3 regions of the Streptomyces sp. f51 genome follow, and region 2 is predicted to be linked to each of the others. Evidence: predicted binding sites of a transcription regulator. Region 2 holds the regulator's gene; each other region holds the start of a gene.
What was found. The regulator HrcA, encoded in region 2, represses chaperone genes, less so after heat shock. The targets are predictions, from matches to a motif close to TTNGCACTCNGNNNNNCNGAGTGCNAA.
Positions count from the first base shown of each region.

Region 1: a site for HrcA is predicted at 5,566-5,592, ahead of groES (co-chaperone GroES). Genes of this name have one in related genera too.
Region 3: a site for HrcA is predicted at 5,093-5,119, ahead of groL (chaperonin GroEL). Genes of this name have one in related genera too.

Region 1 is NZ_CP149798.1:4,436,061-4,443,760, reverse strand. Features, by position in the region: gene WJM95_RS19535 (LysR family transcriptional regulator) at 1-866, opposite strand, end outside; gene WJM95_RS19530 (MOSC domain-containing protein) at 946-1,614, shown strand; gene WJM95_RS19525 (SDR family oxidoreductase) at 1,943-2,716, shown strand; partial or broken gene WJM95_RS19520 (ester cyclase) at 2,830-3,123, shown strand; gene groL (chaperonin GroEL) at 3,336-4,961, opposite strand; gene groES (co-chaperone GroES) at 5,113-5,421, opposite strand; gene WJM95_RS19505 (polysaccharide deacetylase family protein) at 5,713-6,465, opposite strand; gene WJM95_RS19500 (polysaccharide deacetylase family protein) at 6,492-7,445, opposite strand; gene WJM95_RS19495 (methyltransferase domain-containing protein) at 7,536-7,700, shown strand, end outside.
Region 2 is NZ_CP149798.1:2,315,351-2,323,050, forward strand. Features, by position in the region: gene WJM95_RS10220 (S41 family peptidase) at 1-703, opposite strand, end outside; gene WJM95_RS10225 (hypothetical protein) at 777-1,289, opposite strand; gene WJM95_RS10230 (VOC family protein) at 1,423-1,815, opposite strand; gene WJM95_RS10235 (16S rRNA (uracil(1498)-N(3))-methyltransferase) at 1,865-2,614, opposite strand; gene WJM95_RS10240 (nitronate monooxygenase) at 2,611-3,705, opposite strand; gene dnaJ (molecular chaperone DnaJ) at 3,817-4,953, opposite strand; gene hrcA (heat-inducible transcriptional repressor HrcA) at 4,954-5,970, opposite strand; gene WJM95_RS10255 (MBL fold metallo-hydrolase) at 6,147-6,872, shown strand; gene WJM95_RS10260 (DUF3097 domain-containing protein) at 6,904-7,700, shown strand, end outside.
Region 3 is NZ_CP149798.1:3,290,946-3,298,645, forward strand. Features, by position in the region: gene WJM95_RS14345 (hypothetical protein) at 1-471, shown strand, start outside; gene WJM95_RS14350 (hypothetical protein) at 502-708, opposite strand; gene WJM95_RS14355 (helix-turn-helix transcriptional regulator) at 830-1,669, shown strand; gene WJM95_RS14360 (DUF397 domain-containing protein) at 1,653-1,862, shown strand; gene WJM95_RS14365 (NADH:flavin oxidoreductase) at 1,937-3,058, opposite strand; gene groL (chaperonin GroEL) at 3,345-4,967, opposite strand; gene WJM95_RS14375 (cold-shock protein) at 5,273-5,476, opposite strand; gene WJM95_RS14380 (MoaD/ThiS family protein) at 5,919-6,194, opposite strand; gene thrC (threonine synthase) at 6,191-7,489, opposite strand; SAM riboswitch class I at 7,507-7,663, opposite strand.

The DNA.
Region 1 (7,700 bases), 2.1 Mb from region 2:
AGCGTCGCGGCCACCGCCGGCACCTCGGCGAGGTCCGGGAGGGTCAGGGCGACGATCTCGCGGCGCACCGCGGGCTCCACCGTCACGGTCCGCGCCCCCTTCGGGCGTACGGACTCGATCGCGAGCTCCGGCAGGACGGCGACGCCGAGTCCCGCGCCCACGAGTCCGACCACCGCCGGGTAGTCGTCGGTGGCGAAGTCGATGCGGGGCTCGAACCCGGCACCGCGGCAGACCTCGACGAGCTGGCCGCGGCAGCGCGGGCAGCCCGCGATCCACGACTCACCGGCGAACTCGCCGATCGCCGCCGACCGCGAGCGCGCGAGCGGATGCCCCTCGGGCACCAGGCCGACCAGGCGGTCCATCAGCAGGGGCCGCACGACGAGGTCGTCCCACTCCTCTACGCCCGGAGCGCCCTCGTAGCGGAACGCGAGCGCGATGTCGCAGTCACCGGCCCTGAGCTTCTCGACGGACTCGGGCGGTTCGGCCTCCTCCAGGGAGACACGGGTGCCCGGGTGCGCGGCGCGCAGCGCGGCGAGGGCCGTGGGGACGAGGGTGGAGCTTCCGCTGGGGAAGGAGACCAGGCGGACGCGGCCCGCGCGGAGCCCGGCGATCGCGGCGACCTCCTCCTCGGCGGCCGTGAGCCCGGACAGGATGCTCGCCGCGTGCTTGACCAGAGCCTCGCCCGCCTGGGTGAGACGCATCTCGCGCCCGGTCCTGACCAGCAGCGGGGTGCCCACGGACGACTCCAGGGCCTTCATCTGCTGGCTCACCGCGGGCTGGGTGCAGCCCAGCTCGCGCCCCGCGGCCGAGAAGGATCCGGTGGTGGCGACTGCGCGCAGGACACGGAGATGTCGGGCCTCGATCACCCTGCGAGCATAAGCGCATCTTGGGTTCGGCGCCGAATATCACGTCGACGCTTTGGGGCGGATCGCCTAGCTTGGTCCCATGAATCTTCTGTCGCTGAACCTGGGCCGGGCGCAGGCCGTCGCGTACACGGACCAGCCGGAGGGCGTGACCGGCATCGACAAGCGTCCGGTCGACGGGCCGGTCCGTGTGACGGCGCCGGGGCCCAAGGGGACCGGCGGGAGCGGGCTCGCGGGGGACGCGGTCTGCCATCTTCGGCATCACGGCGGTGACGACCAGGCGGTGTACGCGGTCGCGCGCGAGGACCTGGACGACTGGGAGCGCGAGCTCGGCCGGGCGCTGCCGAACGGCGTGTTCGGCGAGAACCTCACGACGCTGGGGCTCGACGTGTCCGGTGCGCTGATCGGCGAACGCTGGCGGGTGGGTTCCGGCGTCGTCCTGGAGGTCACGAGCGGGCGGATCCCGTGCCGCACCTTTCAGGAACATCTCGGTGAGAAGGGCTGGGTCAGGCGGTTCACCGGCCGGGGTGCGCCCGGCGCGTATCTGCGGGTGATCGAGCCCGGCGAGATCCGCTCCGGCGACCGGGTCGAGATCGTGCACCGGCCGGACCACGATGTCACCGTGGCCCTCCAGTTCCGCGCCGCGACGACCGAACGCACGCTGCTGCCGCGTCTTTTGGCGGCGGGCGAGGCACTGCACCCGGAGTCGCGGGCCGCGGCGCGGGAGTACGTGGCGAAGTACGGCGGCTAGCGGCGGCCCGCGTTCCCCGGCGATGCCGACCCGGGCATCCGGGTCCGTGGAGGCCGGGTGCGGATTCGGCGTGGCGGCCGGGCGAGGAAATCCCGCGACCGCCAGGCACGGAAGATCCCTGGCCACCAGGCGCGGATTACGGGGGCGGCCGACGCGAAGCACCCGCAGCCGCCGGGCTTGAAGAAACCCGCAGCCGCCCCGCGCGGAAGACTCCCGGCCGTCGGTGCGAAGGGTCCGTGGAGGGCCGGTGCCGAAGGTGTGCCGCATGGTGTCGGGCAACTGATGGCGCCGGGCGGCGCGGGGTCCGGGCGGTCACTACCCTGACGCCATGACAACGGCTCTGATTACGGGATCGACCGCGGGGATCGGTGCCGCGTTCGCGCGGCGGCTGGCGGCGGACGGGCACGACCTCGTGCTGGTGGCGCGGGACACGAAGCGGCTGCGGGAGCAGGCGACCGAGCTGCACGACCGGCACGGCATCGAGGCGGAGGTGCTCACCGCGGACCTGGCGACGGACGCGGGCATCGAGGAGGTCGCCGCCCGGCTCTCCGACCGCAAGAACCCGGTCGACCTGCTGGTCAACAACGCCGGCTTCGGCAACAAGGGCCGCTATCTGGACGTGTCGATGGCGGACGAGCTGAAGATGCTCAAGGTGCACTGCGAGGCGGTGCTCCGGCTGACGTCGGCGGCGGCCGAGGCGATGCGGGAGCGCGGCCGGGGCGGTGTCGTCAACGTGGCGTCGGTGGCCGCGTTCGTGCCGCGCGGTACGTACGGGGCGTCGAAGGCGTGGGTCGTGCAGTTCACGCAGGGCGCGGCGAAGGATCTCGCGGGCAGCGGGGTGCGGCTGATGGCGCTGGCCCCGGGCTTCGTGCGCACCGAGTTCCACGAGCGGGCGGGCATGGGCACGGACAACATCCCGAACTGGATGTGGCTCGACGCCGACAAGCTGGTCGCGGCGGCGCTTGCGGACCTGGCGCGCGGGAGAACCCTGTCCGTCCCGGATCCGCGCTACAAGGTGCTGATGGGCGTGGTGAAGGTGACCCCGCGGGCGCTGCTGGGCGGGATCTCGTCGAAGACGGGACGCAAGTACGGGCCCCAGTGAACCGGGGCGCGCCGCCGGACCCCGGCTCGCGATGATCGTGCGGTGGGTGATGCCGCCCCTCCGGTGGGAGGATTGAGGGTGTTTCGACCGGAATGAGAGCCGGAGGCGGCGCCATGACTTTCGTACAGCTGATTGACGGCAGGACCAGTCGGTTCGACGAGATGAACCGGCTGATGGACACCTGGGTCGAGAAGACCAACGGCAGACGGACCGCCACGCGCGGTGTCGTCGGCAAGGACCGCTCGGACGCGCACCACTTCGTGGAGATCGTGGAGTTCCCGTCGTACGAGGAAGCGATGAAGAACTCGAAGATGCCGGAGACCGAGCAGATCTTCCAGGAGATGGTGGCGCTCTGCGACGGGATGCCGACCTTCACGGACCTCGACGTGATCCGCGACGACAAGCTCTGAGACACGGGCCGGTTCGAGGAGCCCGCGCAGCACACGGGACCGGAGGGAGCCGGTCCGGGCCGCGCGCCGGAGTCGGCCCGCCGCGCGGCTCGGCCCCGGTTGCCGCGGGCCGTCGGGCAGAACGCACGAGGTCCCCGCTCCTGTCGGAACGGGGACCTCGTCACGCCGTCACACCCGGCAGGGTGCGGCGGCGCTCATGACGTCGGGCGTCAGTGGGAGTGGCCGTGGCCGCCGTGGCCGGCGTCGCCCTCGTCCTCGGCCGGCTTCTCGACGACCAGGGTCTCGGTCGTCAGGAGCAGCGAGGCGATGGAGGCGGCGTTCTCCAGGGCGGAGCGGGTGACCTTGACCGGGTCGATGACGCCGGCCTTGACCAGGTCGCCGTACTCGCCGGTGGCCGCGTTGAAGCCCTGGCCCTTGTCGAGCTCGGCGACCTTCGAGGTGATGACGTAGCCCTCGAGGCCCGAGTTCTCGGCGATCCAGCGCAGCGGCTCGACGGCGGCGCGGCGGACGACCGCGACACCCGTGGCCTCGTCGCCGGTCTTGCCGAGGTTGCCCTCCAGGACCTTGACGGCGTGGACGAGCGCGGAGCCACCACCGGAGACGATGCCCTCCTCGACCGCGGCGCGGGTCGCGGAGATGGCGTCCTCCAGACGGTGCTTCTTCTCCTTGAGCTCCACCTCGGTGGCGGCGCCGACCTTGATGACGCACACGCCGCCGGCCAGCTTCGCGAGGCGCTCCTGGAGCTTCTCGCGGTCCCAGTCCGAGTCGGTGTTCTCGATCTCGGCCTTGATCTGGTTGACGCGGCCGACGACCTCGTCGCTGCTGCCGGCACCGTCGACGATGGTGGTGTCGTCCTTGGTGACGGTCACGCGGCGGGCGCTGCCGAGCACGTCCAGGCCGATCTGGTCGAGCTTGAGGCCGACCTCCTCGGCGATGACCTGACCACCGGTGAGGGTGGCGATGTCGCCGAGCATGGCCTTGCGGCGGTCACCGAAGCCGGGGGCCTTCACGGCGACGGCGTTGAACGTGCCGCGGATCTTGTTCACGACCAGGGTCGACAGGGCCTCGCCCTCGACGTCCTCGGCGATGATCAGCAGCGGCTTGGAGGCGTTCGCCTGGATGACCTTCTCCAGCAGCGGCAGCAGGTCCTGGATGGAGCTGATCTTGCCCTGGTGGATGAGGATGTACGGGTCGTCGAGGACGGCCTCCATACGCTCCTGGTCGGACACCATGTACGGGGACAGGTAGCCCTTGTCGAAGGCCATGCCCTCGGTGAAGTCCAGCTCCAGACCGAAGGTGTTGGACTCCTCGACGGTGATGACACCGTCCTTGCCGACCTTGTCCATCGCCTCGGCGATGAGCTCGCCGACCTGGCTGTCCTGGGCGGAGAGCCCGGCCACGGCGGCGATGTCGGACTTGTCGTCGATCGGGCGGGCCGTCGCGAGGAGCTCCTCGGAGACGGCCTTGACCGCGGCGTCGATGCCCTTCTTCAGGAGGGCGGGCGACGCGCCGGCGGCGACGTTGCGCAGGCCCTCGCGCACGAGCGCCTGGGCGAGCACGGTGGCGGTGGTCGTACCGTCACCCGCGATGTCGTTGGTCTTGGTCGCCACCTCCTTCACCAGCTGCGCGCCGAGGTTCTCGAACGGGTCCTCGACCTCGACCTCGCGGGCGATGGTCACACCGTCGTTGGTGATGGTGGGAGCGCCGAACTTCTTGTCGATGACGACGTTGCGGCCCTTGGGGCCGATCGTCACCTTCACCGTGTCGGCCAGCTTGTTGACGCCGCGCTCAAGGGCGCGACGGGCGTCTTCGTCGAACTTCAGGATCTTCGCCATGGAAGCGGTTCAGCCCTCTCGGAAAATATGGAGAACGAACAGCGCCCCCGGCGCCCGGCTGGAATGATCGCGGGTGCCAGGGGCGTGGTTCACTGCAATGCTTGGTGCGGGGTTGTCCGGGGGCGAACCCCGAACTCCCTTACCAGGTGAATTACTTCTCGATGATCGCGAGCACGTCGCGAGCCGAGAGGACGAGGTACTCCTCGCCGTTGTACTTCACCTCGGTGCCGCCGTACTTGCTGTAGAGAACGATGTCGCCGACGGCGACGTCGAGCTCGACACGCTTGCCGTCCTCGATGCGGCCCGGGCCCACGGCCAGGACGACGCCCTCCTGGGGCTTCTCCTTGGCGGTGTCCGGGATGACCAGGCCGGAGGCCGTGGTCTGCTCGGCGTCGAGCGGCTGGACCACAATGCGGTCCTCGAGCGGCTTGATGGCAACCTTGGAGCTGGTGGTCGTCACGATCCGACCTCCCCCTTCGGAGATCTCACGGGGTTAACTGTCTGAGGTGGCGACCAGGTCGATCCGTCGTCGCGGGTGCCGGACCTGCCTGTCGCTGTTGGCACTCTCCAGGGGTGAGTGCCAGACCTGAGACTATGACTGTGATTAGCACTCGGTCAAGCGGAGTGCCAAAGGCGTCGGCGTGGCGTGGTCGGGAAGGTGCCCGATCACGCCGAATGGGCGTCTCGCCGGCGGCGCCGACCGGCCCTGCGGCGGTCCCCCTGGAGGGGGTTCTCCTCCTCCGTGGGGCCCCTAGAGGTAGTTCTCCAGCCGCGCCAGGGTGAAGCCCTCGCGCTGGATCCGCCGGAGCAGCCGGAGGGTGGCGTTCGTGAGTCCGGGTTCGCCGGGGCCGGAGAGGATGTCCCCGGGCCTGAGCCGGTGCGCGTCGGCCGTCCTGCCGAGGACGATCGCGGCGACCCCGCAGTCGGCGGCGGCACGCAGGGTGGTGTCGTCGTATCTGCCGTACGGGGGCCGCAGCAGCCGGGGCCGGACGCCGAAGCGCCGGGTGAGCTTGTCCTGTTGTCCGCAGATCTCGGCGCGCTGGCCGGCGTAGGGCAGACCGGCCAGGACGGCGTGGTCGAGGGTGTGGTTCTGGACGCTCGCGCCGACGGCGCGCAGCCGGGCGAAGTGCCCGTACCCGGGTCCGGCGACCCGGTCCGTGAGGAACATGCTGACCGGCAGGCGCAGTTCGCGGACCATGTCGGCGAACCGCGGATCGCGCTCGGCCCCGTCGTCGTACGTCAGGAAGACCACTTTGTCGCGGGTGCGGACCTGGTTCACGACGGGCGGCAGTCCGGTGTCGGCGGTGCGCGCGGTGGTCCGGACGGACACCGCGGGCGCCGGGGCGAGCGGGCTGGCGAGCCCCCAGCGGCGGTACGCCGACTGTGTCGGGTGCACCCGTTGGGCGGCCTTCTTGCCCAGCCGTTCGATGGGGTCGACGGACTGCGCGCAGCCGCCGAGCAGCGCCGCCACGAGCAGCCCGGCGACCGGGACCCGGACCCTCACCGGCACCCGCACCCGCACCCGCACCCTCACAGGTAGTCCTCCAGGCGTGCGACCGCGTATCCCTTGGCCGTGACGGTCCTCAGGAAGCGGCGGACCATGTCGGGCATGGTGCCGTTCCACTCCTCGCGGCCCTGGAAATGGGTCAGGACGATGTCGCCGGGGTGCAGGTCCTGGTCCTCCTCGCGGTACTCCCAGTGGTCGACGAAGACCTCCTCGTTCCAGATGGGCGCGTACCGGATGCCGCAGGACTTGGCGGCGCGCAGGGTGTCCTGGTCGTAGTTGCCGTACGGCGGCCGGAAGACGGTCGGGCGCCTGCCGAACTCCTTCTCCATCACGTCCTGCATGCCGCAGATCTCGTGCTTCTGCCGCTCGTAGGAGAGTGCGGGCAGGTAGGGGTGGTGCAGGGTGTGGTTGTTCAGGGTGATGCCGCGGTCGCGCATCCTCCGGAAGTACCCGTAGTCGTCCTTGACGAGGAAGTCGCTGAGGAAGGCGGTGTACGGGATCTTCAGGTCGCTCATCATCCGCAGGAACGCGGGGTCCTTCTCGGAGCCGTCGTCGACGGTGAGGAAGACGACCTTGTCCTTGGTGGGGACGGTCGTGAAGACCGGCGGCAGCCCCAGTTCCCTCTGGTCGTCGACCTCGAAGCCCTTGCGTGCCCGGATGCGGGGCTTCCTGGCGGGCGGCGCGGGGGGTGTCAGCGGCACCGCGGCCAGTCCCCAGCGTTTCGCGACGGCGGCGCGCCTGGCCTGTGCCTGGCGGAGGCGGACGGCGTACGCGGCGAGGGCGCGGGCGGGGTCCGCGGGGAGCCCGGCCCGCAGGGCGGGGGCGTGGGCCGGTCTGGCGCCTGCGGCTCCCGCGGCCGGGACGGAGGCGGCCCCGGCGCAGCCGGAGGCGAGCAGGGCGAGGGCGAGCGCGCCGACTCCCCAGCGCGCACCAGCCCCGTTCGCGCCGGTTTTGTAATTTTGTCGTACGGGTCGCATGGGGCCGGATCCTCCCAGCTCAGCGCCCCGCGAGAGCTCCGACACCGCCGCCGGAAGCGCACCGTCCACCGACTGGCCCACAATGGCCGGGTGAACGACGTCTCCTTCGCCCCCCTCCTCACCGCCGAGGGCCGCGCCCTGCTCGACGAGGTCCGCGCCACCGAACCGGCACAGGAACTGGCCGTCGCCACCCGGCTGCGCCGCGAGCACCCCGCCGAACTGGTCTCTGCGGCCCTCGGACAGGCCCGGCTGCGG
Region 2 (7,700 bases):
CTCCCAGCGGGGTGTGGCGGCGCAGGTCGGAGCCGTCGGCGAGGGAGGAGTACAGGGCGCCGACGCCTTCGTGGTCCGAGAGGAAGGCGATCCGTTCGCCGACCCAGAGGGGGTGTTCGAGGTTGCCGTCGATGTCCTCGTGCAGCCGGACGAACTCGCCGTCGCCGTCCCGGTCGATCCACAGCTTGCCCGCCGTGCCGCCCCGGTAGCGCTTCCACCAGGCGGCCTCGCGTCCCATCGGGGCGGACAGCAGGACGACGCCGCCCTCTCCGGTGGCGACGTCGCCGACGGGCCCGTACGGCAGGGTCGTCGCGGGACCGCCGTCGAGCGGAACGGCGCGGGCCCAGGTGCGGCGCAGGCTGGCCTGGCCGTGGGTGCTCAGGGCGAGCACCTGGCCGTCGGCGGTCCAGCCGCGTACCTGGGTCTTGACGCTGCCCCAGTACGTCAGCCGTTTCGCGGGCCCGCCGTCCAGGGAGGCGGCGTGGACCTCAGGGGCTCCGTCACGCGTCGACGTCCAGGCGACGGTGGTGCCGTCCGGGGAGATGCGCGGATGGCTGACCGGTACGTTGTCGGCGCTGACCCGCCAGGCGCGGCCGCCGCCGTCGAGCGGCGCGGCCCAGATGTCGTCCTCGGCCGTGAAGACGGCCAACTCGCCGTGCAGATGCGGAAACCGGATGTACGCGGAGGCTGCGGACTCAGTCACCCGGTCACCCTATGCAGCGCACGCGCGGCCCGACAGGGGTTTGGATCCCTTGATCCGTGTACGACCCGGCAGGTCACTTGCCCTGCGAGGGCCAGCAGGTGGGATCGCCCTTGCACCACATCGTCTTCGTCACCGTGACGGTGACGGTGGGGTTGGGCCCGCCGTACGTGGGGTGGTAGGTGACCGGCGCGGTGGGTCCCGTGGTGCAGTCGCCGAGGCCCTTCACCCGGAAGACCTGCCGGCCGCCGACGGTGGCGCGCAGATCCCCGCGTACACAGGCGCCGTTGACGGCACGGGTGACCCTGCCCTTGACGACGATGGCGCGGCCGTCGCCCGTCTTTCCCCGGCAGTCGACGGTGGCCACGGTGTTCTCGCCCGGCGAGGACGCCTTTCCCGACGCGGACGCCCCGCCCACGTTGCCCACGCGGGCCGTGCAGGTGAGCCAACTCACGTCCACGTGCTGCCGTTTGAGTTCCTTGGTCGCCGTCTGGTCGGTCGTGTAGGCGACGGTCGCCGTGCTGAGTCCGTCCACGGGCCGGCACCCGGTCACCGCGAACACTCCGGCCGCGCCCAGTCCGAGGGCCATCACGGCCCGCCCGCGCCTCGTCCGGCGCCTGGAATACCTCGAAGCCCCCATGGACGGCAGCGTGCCACCGCACGGCGGAGCGCGGTAGACCGCATGCGGCCATCGGGGGCACAACCACCCGAAGGAGTTGCCGTCAGCCGAGCATCAGCAGCCATTCCTGGAGTTCCACCAGGTTGCCCTCGGGGTCCTTGAGATGGGCGACCCGCATGCGGTCCGTCATCGGTGCCGGGCCGTGCAGCAGGGTGGCGCCGCGCGAGACGACCTGTTCGCAGTAGACGTCCAGGTCGTCCACCCGCAGCACGACCAGCGACCGGTGCCCGGTCACGGTGTCGCCGAGCTCTCCGAGGATCTCGGTCATCATGGCGCGGTCCTGGAGGGCGATGCCCGCCGATCCGATGACGGGACTGAACTTCTCGTACGGGCCCTCGGCCGCGCCCGACTGGGGCTTGAGGCCGAGGACTTCGGAGTAGAAGCGGTAGCAGGCGGCGAAGTCGGAGACGAGCAGTCGTACCTGAGCGAGTTCCATGGATTCCCCGGTGGAGTGCGGTCGGTGGGGCCGGTCCCGAGGGCGGCGGTCAGGACCAGCGGCCGGTGCGGGCCAGCAGCAGGGCCGTGGCCACCGTCCCGGCCGTCGAGGTGCGCAGCACGGTGCGCCCCAGGTGGAAGGTCCGCGCGCCGGCCTCGGTGAAGAGCGCGACCTCCTCGGCGGAGATCCCGCCCTCGGGCCCGACCACGAGGACGATCTCCCCGGATGCGGGCAGCGCGGCGGTCGCGAAGGGCTCGGTGCCCAGGGCGGTGTCCTCGTGGAGCACGGCGGCCAGGTCGGCTTTGGCGAGAAGTGCGGCAACCTGCTTGGTCGTCATCGCGTCCGCGACCTCGGGGAAGCGAGCCCGGCGGGACTGCTTGCCGGCCTCCCGGGCGGTGGCCCGCCACTTGGCGAGCGCCTTCAGGCCCCGCTCGCCCTTCCACTGCGTGATGCAGCGGGAGGCGGCCCAGGGGACGATCGCGTCGACGCCGGTCTCGGTCATGGTCTCGACGGCCAGCTCGCCCCGGTCGCCCTTGGGCAGCGCCTGTACGACCGTGATGCGCGGCTCCTCGGCCGCCTCCTCGGTGACCGCGCCCATCCGTACGATCAGCCGGTCCTTGCCCTCGGTGGCGAGGACCACGCAGTCCGCCCGGCGCCCGGCCCCGTCGGTGAGCACCACGTCCTCGCCGCTGTGCAGCCGTTTCACGGAGACGGCGTGCCGCCCCTCGCTTCCGTCGAGGACATGACGTCCCTCGCCGTCCGTGTCGAAGTGCTCGACCAGGAACACCGGTGCCGTCATCGGGGCGCACCCTCTTCCGGGATCTCGGCGGCGGCCGACAACGCTGTCTCGGCGGCCGTGATTTCTGCGTTCAGTAGCTCCACCAGCTGCCCGGCGGGCAGGTCACGCGCCATGCGGTGGCCCTGCCCCGCCCACAGTGCCATGCCCTGGGCGTCGCCCGCCTTCGCGGCCGCCTTGCGCAGCGGCAGCGTCAGATGGTGGATCTCGGGGTAGGCGGCCGGGGCGTACGGGCCGTGCTCGCGCATGAAGCGGTTGGCCAGCGCGCGTGCCGGACGTCCGGTGAAGGCGCGGGTCAGCTCCGTGCGTACGTACAGGGGGTCGGTCAGCGCCTGCTTGTGCACGGCGCTCGCCCCGGACTCGGGGGTGGCGAGGAAGGCCGTGCCGAGCTGGGCCGCGTTCGCGCCCGCGGCGAGGACGGCAGCGATCTGGCTGCCGCGCATGAGACCGCCCGCCGCGACGACCGGGATGCCCACGGTCTCGCGGGTCCGCGCGACCAGGGTGAGCAGGCCGACGCCCGTGCCGTCCGTCTCCGGGTTGTCCCGGTGGGTGCCCTGGTGCCCGCCGGCCTCGATGCCCTGCACGATCACCGCGTCGGCGCCGGCCCGCTGCACGGCCAGGGCCTCCTCGGCGGTGGTGGCGGTGACCAGGGTGAGGGTGCCGGCGCGGCGCAGCGACTCCAGCACCTCCGGCTTGGGGACACCGAAGTGGAAGGAGACGGCCGCCACCGGGTTGTCGAGGAGGACGGCGAGTTTGGCGTCGTAGCCGTCGTCGCGGCCGCTGTCCGGATCACCGAGTTCGGTCTCGTACCAGGCGGCCTCGCCTGCCAGCTGGTGGGCGTACACCTCGACCGAGGCCGCGTCCGCGTGCTCGGGCTGCGGGAGGAAGAGGTTGACGCCGAAGGGACGGCCGGTCAGCCCGCGCAGCTGCTTGATCTCCTGGTACATGCCGTCGGCGGTCTTGTACCCGGCGGCGAGGAAGCCCAGCCCGCCGGCCTCGGACACGGCGGCCGCGAGCTGCGGGACGGAGACGCCGCCCGCCATGGGGGCCTGCACGATCGGGTGAGGGAAGAGATCGGTCAGCGCGGTGGACATGACGGCATGTTGTCACGTCCCCCGGGCAAGTCCGAATCCGGTCGTGCGTCCGGATTCCGGTCCTCGGAGCGAAGGGCGCGGGGGGGTTTCCCGCCCCGCGCCCCGCGTTCGTCACCGGCCGTTGAAGGCGTCCTTCAGACGGGAGAAGAGCCCCTGCTGGCCGGGCTGGAACTGGCCCGTGGGCCGCTCCTCGCCGCGCATCTGCGCCAGCTCGCGCAGCACCCGCTCCTGCTCGGGGTCGAGCTTGGTCGGCGTCATGACCTCGACGTGCACGATGAGGTCGCCGCGGCCGCCGCCCCGCAGATGCGTGACGCCCCGGCCGTGCAGCGGGATCGACTGGCCGGACTGCGTGCCCGGACGGATGTCGACCTCCTCCATGCCGTCGAGGGTCTCCAGCGGCACCTTGGTGCCGAGGGCCGCCGCCGTCATGGGGATGGTGACCGTGCAGTGCAGGTCGTCGCCGCGCCGCTGGAAGGTCGAGTGCGGCAGCTCGTGGATCTCGACGTACAGGTCGCCTGCGGGGCCGCCGCCGGGGCCGACCTCGCCCTCGCCCGCGAGCTGGATGCGGGTGCCGTTGTCCACACCGGCCGGGATCTTGACCGTGAGGGTGCGGCGGGAGCGGACCCGGCCGTCGCCCGCGCACTCGTGGCACGGGGTCGGGACGACGGTGCCGAAGCCCTGGCACTGCGGACACGGCCGCGAGGTCATGACCTGGCCGAGGAAGGACCTCGTCACCTGGGACACCTCGCCGCGGCCGCGGCACATGTCACAGGTCTGCGCCGCGGTGCCGGGGGCCGCGCCCTCGCCGTTGCAGGTGCCGCAGACGACGGCCGTGTCGACCTGGATGTCCTTCGTGGTGCCGAAGGCCGCCTCGTCGAGCTCGATCTCCAGCCGGATCATGGCGTCCTGGCCGCGGCGGGTGCGCGAGCGCGGTCCGCGCTGCGACGCCGTGCCGAAGAAGGCGTCCATGATGTCGGAGAAGTTCCCGAAGCCGCCCTGGCCGAAGCCGCCGGCGCCACCGCCGCCCTGCTGGGACAGCGGGTCGCCGCCGAGGTCGTAGACCTGCTTCTTCTGCGGGTCCGACAACACCTCGTACGCGGCGTTGATCTCTTTGAACCGCTCCTGCGTCTTCGGATCGGGATTGACGTCCGGGTGCAGCTCGCGAGCGAGCCTCCGGAACGCCTTCTTGATCTCGTCCTGGGACGCGTCGCGGCGCACGCCGAGTACGGCGTAGTAGTCCGTGGCCACTTACGACTCCGCCAGGATCTGTCCGACGTACCGTGCCACCGCTCGTACCGCTCCCATCGTTCCCGGGTAATCCATGCGGGTCGGGCCGACCACGCCGAGTTTGGCTACTGCCTCGCCGCCCGAACCGTAGCCGACGGAGACCACGGACGTGGAGTTGAGTCCCTCGTAAGCGTTCTCGTGCCCGATTCGCACGGTCATGCTCGAATCCCCGGCCTCTCCAAGCAACTTGAGGAGCACGACCTGCTCCTCCAGCGCTTCGAGCACCGGCCGGATGGTGAGAGGGAAGTCATGTCCGAAGCGCGTGAGATTGGCGGTACCGCCGATCATCAGCCGCTCCTCGGTCTCCTCGACGAGTGTCTCCAGCAGAGTGGAGAGCACCGTCGAGACCGTACCCCGGTCCTCCGCCTCGAAGGCGTCCGGGAGGTCCTGGACGAGCTGCGGGACGTCCGCGAAGGGGCGTCCCGCGACCCGGCTGTTGAGCCGGGCCCGCAGGTCCGCCAGCGAGGTCTCGCCGAACGGCGCCGGGCAGTTGATCATGCGCTGCTCGACCCGGCCGGTGTCCGTGATCAGCACGAGCATCACCCGCGCGGGGGCCATGGAGAGCAGCTCCACGTGCCGCACGGTCGAGCGGGTCAGCGAGGGGTACTGCACGACGGCGACCTGCCGGGTGAGCTGCGCGAGCAGCCGCACCGTCCGTCCGACGACGTCGTCCAGGTCGACCGCGCCGTCCAGGAAGTTCTGGATGGCACGGCGCTCGGGCGCGGTCATCGGCTTGACGCCGGCGAGCTTGTCGACGAACAGGCGGTAGCCCTTGTCGGTGGGGATGCGCCCGGCGCTGGTGTGCGGCTGGGCGATGTACCCCTCGTCCTCCAGGACCGCCATGTCGTTGCGGACGGTCGCGGGCGAGACGCCGAGGCGGTGCCGCTCGGTGAGCGCCTTGGAGCCGACCGGCTCCTCGGTGCCCACGTAGTCCTGGACGATGGCGCGCAGCACCTCGAGCCTGCGTTCGCTGAGCATCGCGCACCTCCAGAAGTCGACTCGGTGGTCTTCGTGGCCTTCGTGGCTTTCGCCTGGCACTCAGCGCACGCGAGTGCCAACGTTCCCCGGCCCAGTGTACGGCGGTCGGGCACGACCCGGGCAAGGGCGGGCCTGCGATGTCGTGCACGGCGCCCCGTCACCGTTAGCGTCGCCGCATGAGGCTGACTTGGGAAGAGCTCGGGTGGGAAAGGGTGGCGCCCGGGGTCGGGCGGCGGCGTCTTCCGGACTGGGACTGCACGGCCGGGCTCGTCGTCGGCGCGGGGGCGGCGCTGATGATCGACGCCGGGTCGAGCCTCGCGGAGGGCGCCCGGCTGCGCGCCGAGGCGCGGGCCCTCAGCGGCGCGCGTGTGACGCATGTCGCGCTCACCCACCCTCATTTCGACCATGTCTTCGGCGCGGCCGCCTTCGCCGGCGTGGAGATCTTCGCCGCCGACGGCTCGCCCGAGGTGTACGGACGCGGCCGCGAGGAGCTGTGCGCGGACGCGGTGCGCAACGGTCTCGACCCGCGGGCGGCTCAGGAGGCCGCCGACACCCTCGTACGCCCGCGGCGGCTCGTCCGGGGCACCTGGGATCTGGACCTCGGAGGCGGCGTCGAGGTCCGGCTGGTGCGCACGGGTGAGGGCCACACCGGCCACGACCTCGTGGTCGTCGTGCCGGGCGACCCCGCGGTGGTGTTCTGCGGCGACCTGGTCGAGGAGTCGGGAGAGCCGCAGGCGGGCCCCGACGCCGTACCCTCGCGCTGGCCGGCGGCGCTCGACCGGCTGCTCGCGCTGGGCGGCGAGGACGCGCTGTACGTCCCCGGGCACGGGGCGGTGGTGGACGCGGCGTTCGTACGGACCCAACGGGACGCCCTGGCCCGGCGTTTCGGCGTGTCGCTGTGAGCCCCGGCGGGCTTCTCCTATCGTCATCCGAATGCGCCAGTACTCTCCGGACCTGACCCCGCCCTGGAAGAAGCCCCGGTCCGTGCCCGAGGTCCCGGCGGACCCGGGACTGGTCGTCGAGGAGCCCGGCACCGGCTTCTGCGGCGCGGTGATCCGCTGCGAGGCGGGCACGGTGACCCTGGAGGACCGCTTCGGCAAGCACCGGGTGTTCCCGCTGGAGCCGCGCGGCTTCCTGCTGGAGGGCAAGGTCGTGACCCTGGTCCGGCCCGCCGCGGCGGCACCGGTCCGCCCCAGCCGCACGGCGTCCGGATCGGTGGCGGTGCCCGGCGCCCGCGCCCGGGTGGCGCGCGCCGGGCGCATCTATGTCGAGGGGCGCCACGACGCCGAACTGGTCGAGCGGGTCTGGGGCGACGACCTGCGCGTCGAGGGGGTCGTCGTGGAGTACCTGGAGGGTGTCGACGACCTCCCGGCGGTGGTCGACGCGTTCGCCCCGGGCCCGGACGCCCGGCTCGGCGTCCTCGTGGACCACCTGGTCCCGGGTTCGAAGGAGTCCCGGATCGCGGAGGCGGTCACGAGCGAGCACGCCCTGGTGCTCGGCCACCCGTACATCGACGTGTGGGAGGCCGTGAAGCCGTCCTCGGTCGGCATCGCGTCCTGGCCCCGGGTCCCGCGCGGCCAGGACTGGAAGACGGGTGTGTGCCGGGCCCTGGGCTGGCCGGACAACACCGGCGCGGCCTGGCAGCGCATCCTGTCCGGGGTCCGCTCCTACAAGGACCTGGAACCCGCCCTCCTGGGCCGTGTGGAGGAACTGATCGACTTCGTCACCGC
Region 3 (7,700 bases), 980 kb from region 2:
AAGCGGGCCCTGGACCTGCTCGACGAGACGGTGACGACGGCCAAGCCGACCACCCGCTGCGCCGAGCACCCGAACGGCCCGGTGGACGAGAGCGCCCCCGACCGCTGTCTGCTCTGCGAGACCCGCCGCCGCACCGCCCGCCGCACCGAGGTCCACGACTCGTACGCGCACGGCCGGGCGCCCGCCCCCGACGAGCTGCCCGACCGCACGATGTCCCGCTACGGAGTCCGCGGCGACCGTCCCCAGCCCCAGCAGCGCTGGCTCCCCGAGGTCTGGAACGGCCAGACGTGGCTCCTGTGCGGCACTCCCCGCCGCGACCGCCAGGAGGCCGAGCGCTACCTGGCCGCCGAACGCCGGGCCCCCCGCCCCGGCATGGCGTACCGCCTCGTCCACGAATTCACTGACTACGAGGTGCTGCGTATCTGGGGCACGCCGGTGAAGGTCGACATCGAGCCGATGGGCAACCTGTAGGCGGGCGGTCCCGACGGCCCCCGAAGGGCGTCATGGCAGGCGCCCCTCCGCGTTGATCCTTCGCACCCGGGCCCGCAGCACCTCCCCCGGCGGCGCCTCCCCGAGGGCCTCGGGCGGACAGTCCCACTCGATTCCCCCGCCCGGCGGCCGCAGTTGTACGAGGCCGCCCTCGCGCCCCATCACCTGGCCGAGCCGCCCGTCCCGCACGTCGATCGCGTACTCCTCGCCCGACGTCATCTCCATCCCACCGATCCCTCCACGCTGAGTATTCCTGTTCACCACCCAGAGTGATCGGCAGATCCGTAGCCTGGCCAGAGTCGGCGGTCCAACAACCCCATCTGTTCGACAGGGAGGCGCCATGCCCGGCCCCAAGGACCTCGACCCGTCCGCCTCCCCGCGCGCGATGATCGGCGCCGAGCTGCGGCACGCCCGCGAGAACGCCGGCCTGAGCCAGTCCGAGCTGGGCGAACCCCTCTTCGTCAGCGGTTCGTTCATCGGCCAGCTGGAGTCGGGCACACGGCGCCTCCAGCTCGAATACGCCGTCCAGATAGACGAGATCCTCGGGACGAAGGGCTTCTTCGAACGCAATTGCCGGGCCCTGGCCAGGTCGAAGTACCCGGACCACTTCGTGGAGGCAGCGGAGGCGGAGGCCTTGGCGGCGGCGATCAGGGAGTATGCGCCGGTGCTCGTCCCCGGCCTGTTGCAGACGCGAGGGTACGCCCGGGCAATGTTCCGACGGGGCCGCCCGACGGAAACAGCGCAGGTCATCGACGAGTTGGTCGAGGCCCGGCTGGAGCGTGCGCATCTGCTCGACGATCCAACAAGGCCGTTGTTGTGGACGGTCCTTGACGAGGCCGTGCTGCGCCGAAGGGTCGGAACATGGCAGGTCATGGCCGAGGCCCTGGGTCACATCGCCGCTCTCGCGGATGAGCACCGGGTCATCGTGCAGGTCCTGCCGTTCGCGGCGGGAGCCCACATGGCCATGGAAGGCTCCCTCAAGCTGATGACCTTCGACGGCGCTGCGCCTCTCGCCTACCTGCAAGGCCTGGGGACAGGCCGGTTGGAGGACGACCCCGCCGTCGTCGCCCAGCACGACCTGACCTTCCATCTCCTCGCGGCCGACGCACTCCCACCGCACGAATCACTGGCTCTGATCCGCTCGGTGGCAGAGGATTACGCACATGAGCGACAGCCCTGAGTACGCCCTGCGCAAGGCCACTTGGCACAAGTCCAGCTACAGCGGAGCAAGCGGCGGCGACTGCCTGGAAGTCGCCCCTGCCGAAGGCCACCCCGCCCTCGTCCCTGTACGGGATTCCAAGAACCCCGGGACCGTGATCGGATTCGGCGCCGCCGCCTGGAGCACCTTCGTCGGCCACGTCGGCGCCCGCTGACACAAAGGGACGGCGCCCGCGTCGCGGCGGGCGCCGTCCCTCCCCCGTTCCCCCCGGTTCACCGGGAAGCCGTGTCAGCTGAGCGTGCCCAGCGCCGCCGCGTCGTAGGGGGCCAGCTCGTCGAAGCGGCCGGCCAGGACCTTCGCGGCCCACTCCGGGTCCTGGAGCAGCGCGCGGCCGACGGCGACGAGGTCGAACTCGTCCCGCTCCATGCGGTCGAGGAGGTCGTCGATGCCCTTGACCGGGGAGCCCTCGCCGACGAACGCCTTGATGAAGTCGCCGTCCAGGCCGACCGAGCCGACGGTGATGGTCGGCTTGCCCGTCAGCTTCTTCGTCCAGCCGGCGAGGTTCAGGTCGGAGCCGTCGAACTCGGGCACCCAGTAGCGGCGCGTGGAGGCGTGGAAGGAGTCCACTCCGGCGGCGGCGAGCGGGGCGAGGATCGCCTCCAGCTCTTCCGGGGTCTCCGCGAGCCGGGCGTCGTAGGCCTGCTGCTTCCACTGCGAGTAGCGGAAGATGACCGGGAACTCGGGCGAGACGGCCGCCCGCACCGCGGCGACGATCTCCGCCGAGAACTTCGTACGGGCCACCGGGTCGCCGCCGTAGGCGTCCTCGCGCCGGTTGGTGCCGGCCCAGTGGAACTGGTCGAGCAGGTAGCCGTGGGCGCCGTGCAGCTCGACCCCGTCGAAGCCGATGCGCTCGGCGTCGGCGGCGGCCTTGGCGAACGCCTCGATGACGTCGTCGAGGTCCTGCTGGGTCATGGACTTGCCGGTGACCTGGGCGCCGTCCTTGTAGAGGCCGGAGGGGCCGACGGGCGGGGCGTCCGCGATGGGCGGCTCGCCCGCCTTGCGGACCATGCCTATGTGCCACAGCTGCGGGACGATCGTGCCGCCCGCCGTGTGCACGGCGTCGGCGACCTTCGCCCAGCTGGCGAGCTGGTCCTCTCCGTGGAAGCGCGGCACGTCGTCGCTCTGGCCGGCCGAGTCGTGGCCGACGTACGTGCCCTCGGTCACGATGAGACCGACACCCGCGGCGGCGCGGCGGGAGTAGTAGCCGACCACGTTCTCCCCCGGGACACCGCCCGGCGAGAACATCCGGGTCATCGGGGCCATGGCGATCCGGTTCGGGACGGTCAGGCCGTTGATGGAGACGGGACGGGACAGGATCTCGGCGGCGCGGGACGCGGCGTCAGCGGTCACGTGGGGGCTCCTCGAAGAGGTGGTCGGTATGACGTCGAGCGGTCTGCGAGGCAGGAGATTCCGTACGGTATGTGCACGTGCATCGACTGCTCGTCAGCGTCAACCGACGTACCGGGCGCGGCATTCCGCGGTGCCCGCGCGGGCCGCTGTGATCCGGGCCACGCCCAGCCCCCGGCGTACTCGCGTCCGCCGCCGGAGCCGGGCCGGGGAACGCCCGAGGGCGGCACCCTCCCCTGGGGGAAGGTGCCGCCCTCGGAACGTCAGGACGGTGATCGACCGGGGTCGATCAGAAGTCCATGTCACCGCCCGGCATGCCGCCCGGAGCGGCCGCGGAGGCCTTCTCCGGCTTGTCGGCGATGACGGCCTCGGTGGTCAGGAACAGCGCGGCGATGGAGGCGGCGTTCTGAAGAGCGGAACGGGTCACCTTCGCCGGGTCGATGATGCCTTCGGCGATCATGTCGACGTACTCGCCGGTCGCGGCGTTCAGGCCGTGGCCGACGGGAAGGTTGCGCACCTTCTCGACGATGACGCCACCCTCCAGGCCACCGTTGACGGCGATCTGCTTGAGCGGGGCCTCAAGGGCCAGACGCACGGCGTTGGCGCCGGTCGCCTCGTCGCCCGTGAGCTCCAGCTTCTCGAAGACCGAGGAGGCCTGGAGCAGGGCCACGCCACCACCGGCGACGATGCCCTCCTCGACGGCCGCCTTCGCGTTGCGAACGGCGTCCTCGATGCGGTGCTTGCGCTCCTTGAGCTCGACCTCGGTGGCGGCACCGGCCTTGATGACGGCCACGCCGCCGGCCAGCTTCGCCAGACGCTCCTGGAGCTTCTCGCGGTCGTAGTCCGAGTCCGAGTTCTCGATCTCGGCACGGATCTGGTTCACACGGCCGGCGACCTGGTCGGCGGAGCCGGAGCCGTCGACGATCGTGGTCTCGTCCTTGGTGATGACGACCTTGCGGGCGCGGCCCAGCAGGTCCAGACCCGCGTTCTCCAGCTTGAGGCCGACCTCCTCGGAGATGACCTCGCCGCCCGTGAGGATGGCGATGTCGCCGAGCATGGCCTTGCGGCGGTCACCGAAGCCCGGGGCCTTGACGGCGACGGACTTGAAGGTGCCACGGATCTTGTTGACGACCAGGGTCGACAGGGCCTCGCCCTCGACGTCCTCGGCGATGATCAGCAGCGGCTTGCCCGACTGCATGACCTTCTCCAGGAGCGGGAGCAGGTCCTTGACGGAACCGATCTTGGAGTTGGCGATCAGGATGTACGGGTCGTCGAGCGACGCCTCCATACGCTCCATGTCGGTGGCGAAGTACGCCGAGATGTAGCCCTTGTCGAAGCGCATACCCTCGGTGAGCTCCAGCTCCAGACCGAAGGTCTGGGACTCCTCGACGGTGATGACGCCTTCCTTGCCGACCTTGTCCATCGCCTCGGCGATGAGCTCGCCGATCTGGGTGTCGGCGGCGGAGATGGAGGCCGTGGAAGCGATCTGCTCCTTGGTCTCGACATCCTTCGCCTGCTCGAGCAGGGCACCGGAGACGGCCTCGACGGCCTTCTCGATACCGCGCTTGAGCGCCATCGGGTTGGCGCCGGCGGCGACGTTGCGCAGGCCCTCGCGGACGAGCGCCTGGGCGAGGACGGTCGCCGTGGTCGTACCGTCACCGGCGACGTCGTCCGTCTTCTTGGCGACTTCCTTGACCAGCTCGGCGCCGATCTTCTCGTACGGGTCCTCGAGCTCGATCTCCTTGGCGATGGAAACACCATCGTTGGTGATCGTGGGCGCGCCCCACTTCTTCTCGAGGACGACGTTACGGCCCTTGGGGCCGAGGGTGACCTTGACGGCGTCGGCGAGCTGGTTCATCCCGCGCTCGAGACCGCGCCGTGCCTCCTCGTCGAACGCGATGATCTTGGCCATGTGAAGTGGTCCTCCCGGACGGGGTGGATTGCTCCGGATCGCGCCCGCGCCCGCGACGGACGGCCCTCGAACCCTGTGGTTCCTTGCCCCACAGGCCCGTGAGCCTCGCCGGCCCGATCCAAGTTCTGTCACTCTCACTGGGAGAGTGCTAACGCCAATGATTAGCACTCGACCCCGCCGAGTGCAAGGTGCGCTCGCGAAGCGAGCCCCCTGGAAGCCTCCGGGGAACGCACGAGGGGCCCGCATCCCTGGTGGGATGCGGGCCCCTCGTGCGTGAGTTGAGTCGCTGGTCGTTCGCGCCCGGATCAGACGGCGAGTTTGACCATGTCCGCCTGCGGACCCTTCTGGCCCTGCGAGATCTCGAACTCCACTCGCTGACCCTCTTCAAGGGTGCGGTAGCCGTCCATCTGAATCGCGCTGTAGTGCACGAAGACGTCCGCACCACCGTCGACCGCGATGAAGCCGTACCCCTTCTCCGCGTTGAACCACTTGACGGTGCCCTGAGCCATGCCTAACTCCCCTATTACTGGCCCTTGCACAGATCCGCACTTCGCGGATCCGGGTCAGACCTCACCCCCCAAACGGTTGGGGGTGTGCGCCGGAACGCGTCGACCGCGGCTGAATGTATCTGTCCAACTGCCCTCTGCAACAGGTCAGTCGGACGAGAATTCTGGGCATGGCCGATCAATGATTTGCGGAGATTACGCGAGGATCCGGGGCAAGTCGGGCCCCACAAATGCCATAAAATGCCCAAAAAGGCGAGCCACTTTGGCTACTTCTTGTCGGCGCTCGAACAGCAACTCATATGCGTCCGGCATGAAACCAACATCGAAAGCGAACGGGCTTCCCCAACTCTAGCGCGTTCAACCCTACAGAATTGCCCCCTCCGCTTGTCTCGCGGAGGGGGCAATTCTGTGAACGCGATGTGTTCGGCATTACCGAGGGTAACGATCAGCCTCCGGCGACGGCCGGAATGATGGAGACGCCGGACCCCGCCGGGGTCGCGGTTTCCAGGCCCTGCTCGAAGCGAACGTCGTCGTCGTTGACGTACACGTTGACGAAACGGCGCAGCTTGCCCTGGTCGTCCAGGACGCGCGCGGCGATGCCCGTGTGGTTCTTCTCCAGGTCGCCGATGACCTCGGCGAGGGTCGCGCCCTCGGCCGACACCTCGGCGGCGCCACCGGTGTAGGTGCGCAGGATGGTGGGGATGCGGACGTTGACGCTCATGATGCGAGGCCAGCCTCTCGGAAGGAGTCCAGGTTCGGGCGGATGGTCGCGGTCAGCCCGGTGTCGGAGGCCACCGCGTCCAGGGTCTTGAGGCCGTCGCCGGTGTTCAGCACGACGGTGGTCAGCGTCGGGTCGAGGAGACCGTTCTCGATGAGCTTGCGGGTGACACCGACGGTCACCCCGCCGGCGGTCTCCGCGAAGATGCCCTCGGTGCGCGCGAGCAGCTTGATCGCGTCCACGATCTGCCCGTCGTTCACGTCCTCCACCGCGCCGCCGGTGCGCCGCGCGATGTCCAGGACGTACGGTCCGTCCGCCGGGTTGCCGATGGCGAGCGACTTGGCGATGGTGTCCGGCTTCTGCGGCCGTACGACGTCGTGGCCGGCCTTGTAGGCGACGGAGACCGGGGAGCAGCCCTCGGCCTGGGCGCCGAAGATCTTGTACGGCCTGTCCTCGACCAGCCCGAGCCTGATCAGCTCCTGGAGTCCCTTGTCGATCTTCGTGAGCTGGGAGCCGGAGGCGATCGGCACGACCAGCTGGTCGGGGAGCCTCCAGCCGAGCTGCTCGCAGATCTCGTACGCCAGGGTCTTGGAGCCCTCGGCGTAGTACGGCCGCAGGTTGACGTTGACGAAGCCCCAGCCCTCGCCGGCCGGGTCGCCGATCAGCTCGGAGCAGAAACGGTTCACGTCGTCGTAGTTGCCCTCGATGCCGACGAGCTCGCCGCCGTAGACCGCGGCCATGACGACCTTGCCCTGCTCCAGGTCGTGCGGGATGAACACGCAGGAACGGAAGCCGGCGCGGGCCGCCGCGGCGCCCACCGCTCCGGCGAGGTTGCCGGTGGAGGAGCAGGAGAGGGTGGTGAAGCCGAAGGCGCGGGCCGCTTCGAGGGCCTGGGCGACCACGCGGTCCTTGAAGGAGTGCGTCGGGTTGCCCGAGTCGTCCTTGACGAAGAGCTTTCCGGCGTCGACACCCAGCTCACGGGCCAGGTTGTCGGCCTGGACGAGCTTGGTCCAGCCCGGGTTGATGTTCGGCTTGTCCGCCACGTCCGCGGGGACGGGCAGCAGCGGCGCGTAGCGCCAGATGTTCGCGGGTCCCGCTTCGATCCGCTTGCGGAGTTCCTCGGTGTCGTACGCCGAGAAGTCGTAGGCGATCTCGAGCGGGCCGAAACACTCCTCGCAGGCGAAGACCGGGCCGAGCGGGACGCGGTGTCCGCACTCGCGGCAGGAAAGCGCCGCGGCCGGGCCGAGATCCACCGAGTCGGCGGAGTTCGTGGTGCTTGCAACTGTCTGCGCAGCCATGGAGGCGAGGCCCTTTCTCCTCATCTTCCTCACGGCGCACTTCGCCGTGAGACGGATTTGGCACCTTCCCGAGCCGGGAGCCTCGCGACGCGATCGACATCGATCGGTACGAGACCGGCTGGAGGGTTGCCGGGGCTTCATCGGGCCGTATCCCTCTGCCCCTCTGGATGAGCGGTATTTGATTGTTGAACTGTTGAACGCGATACGCGCC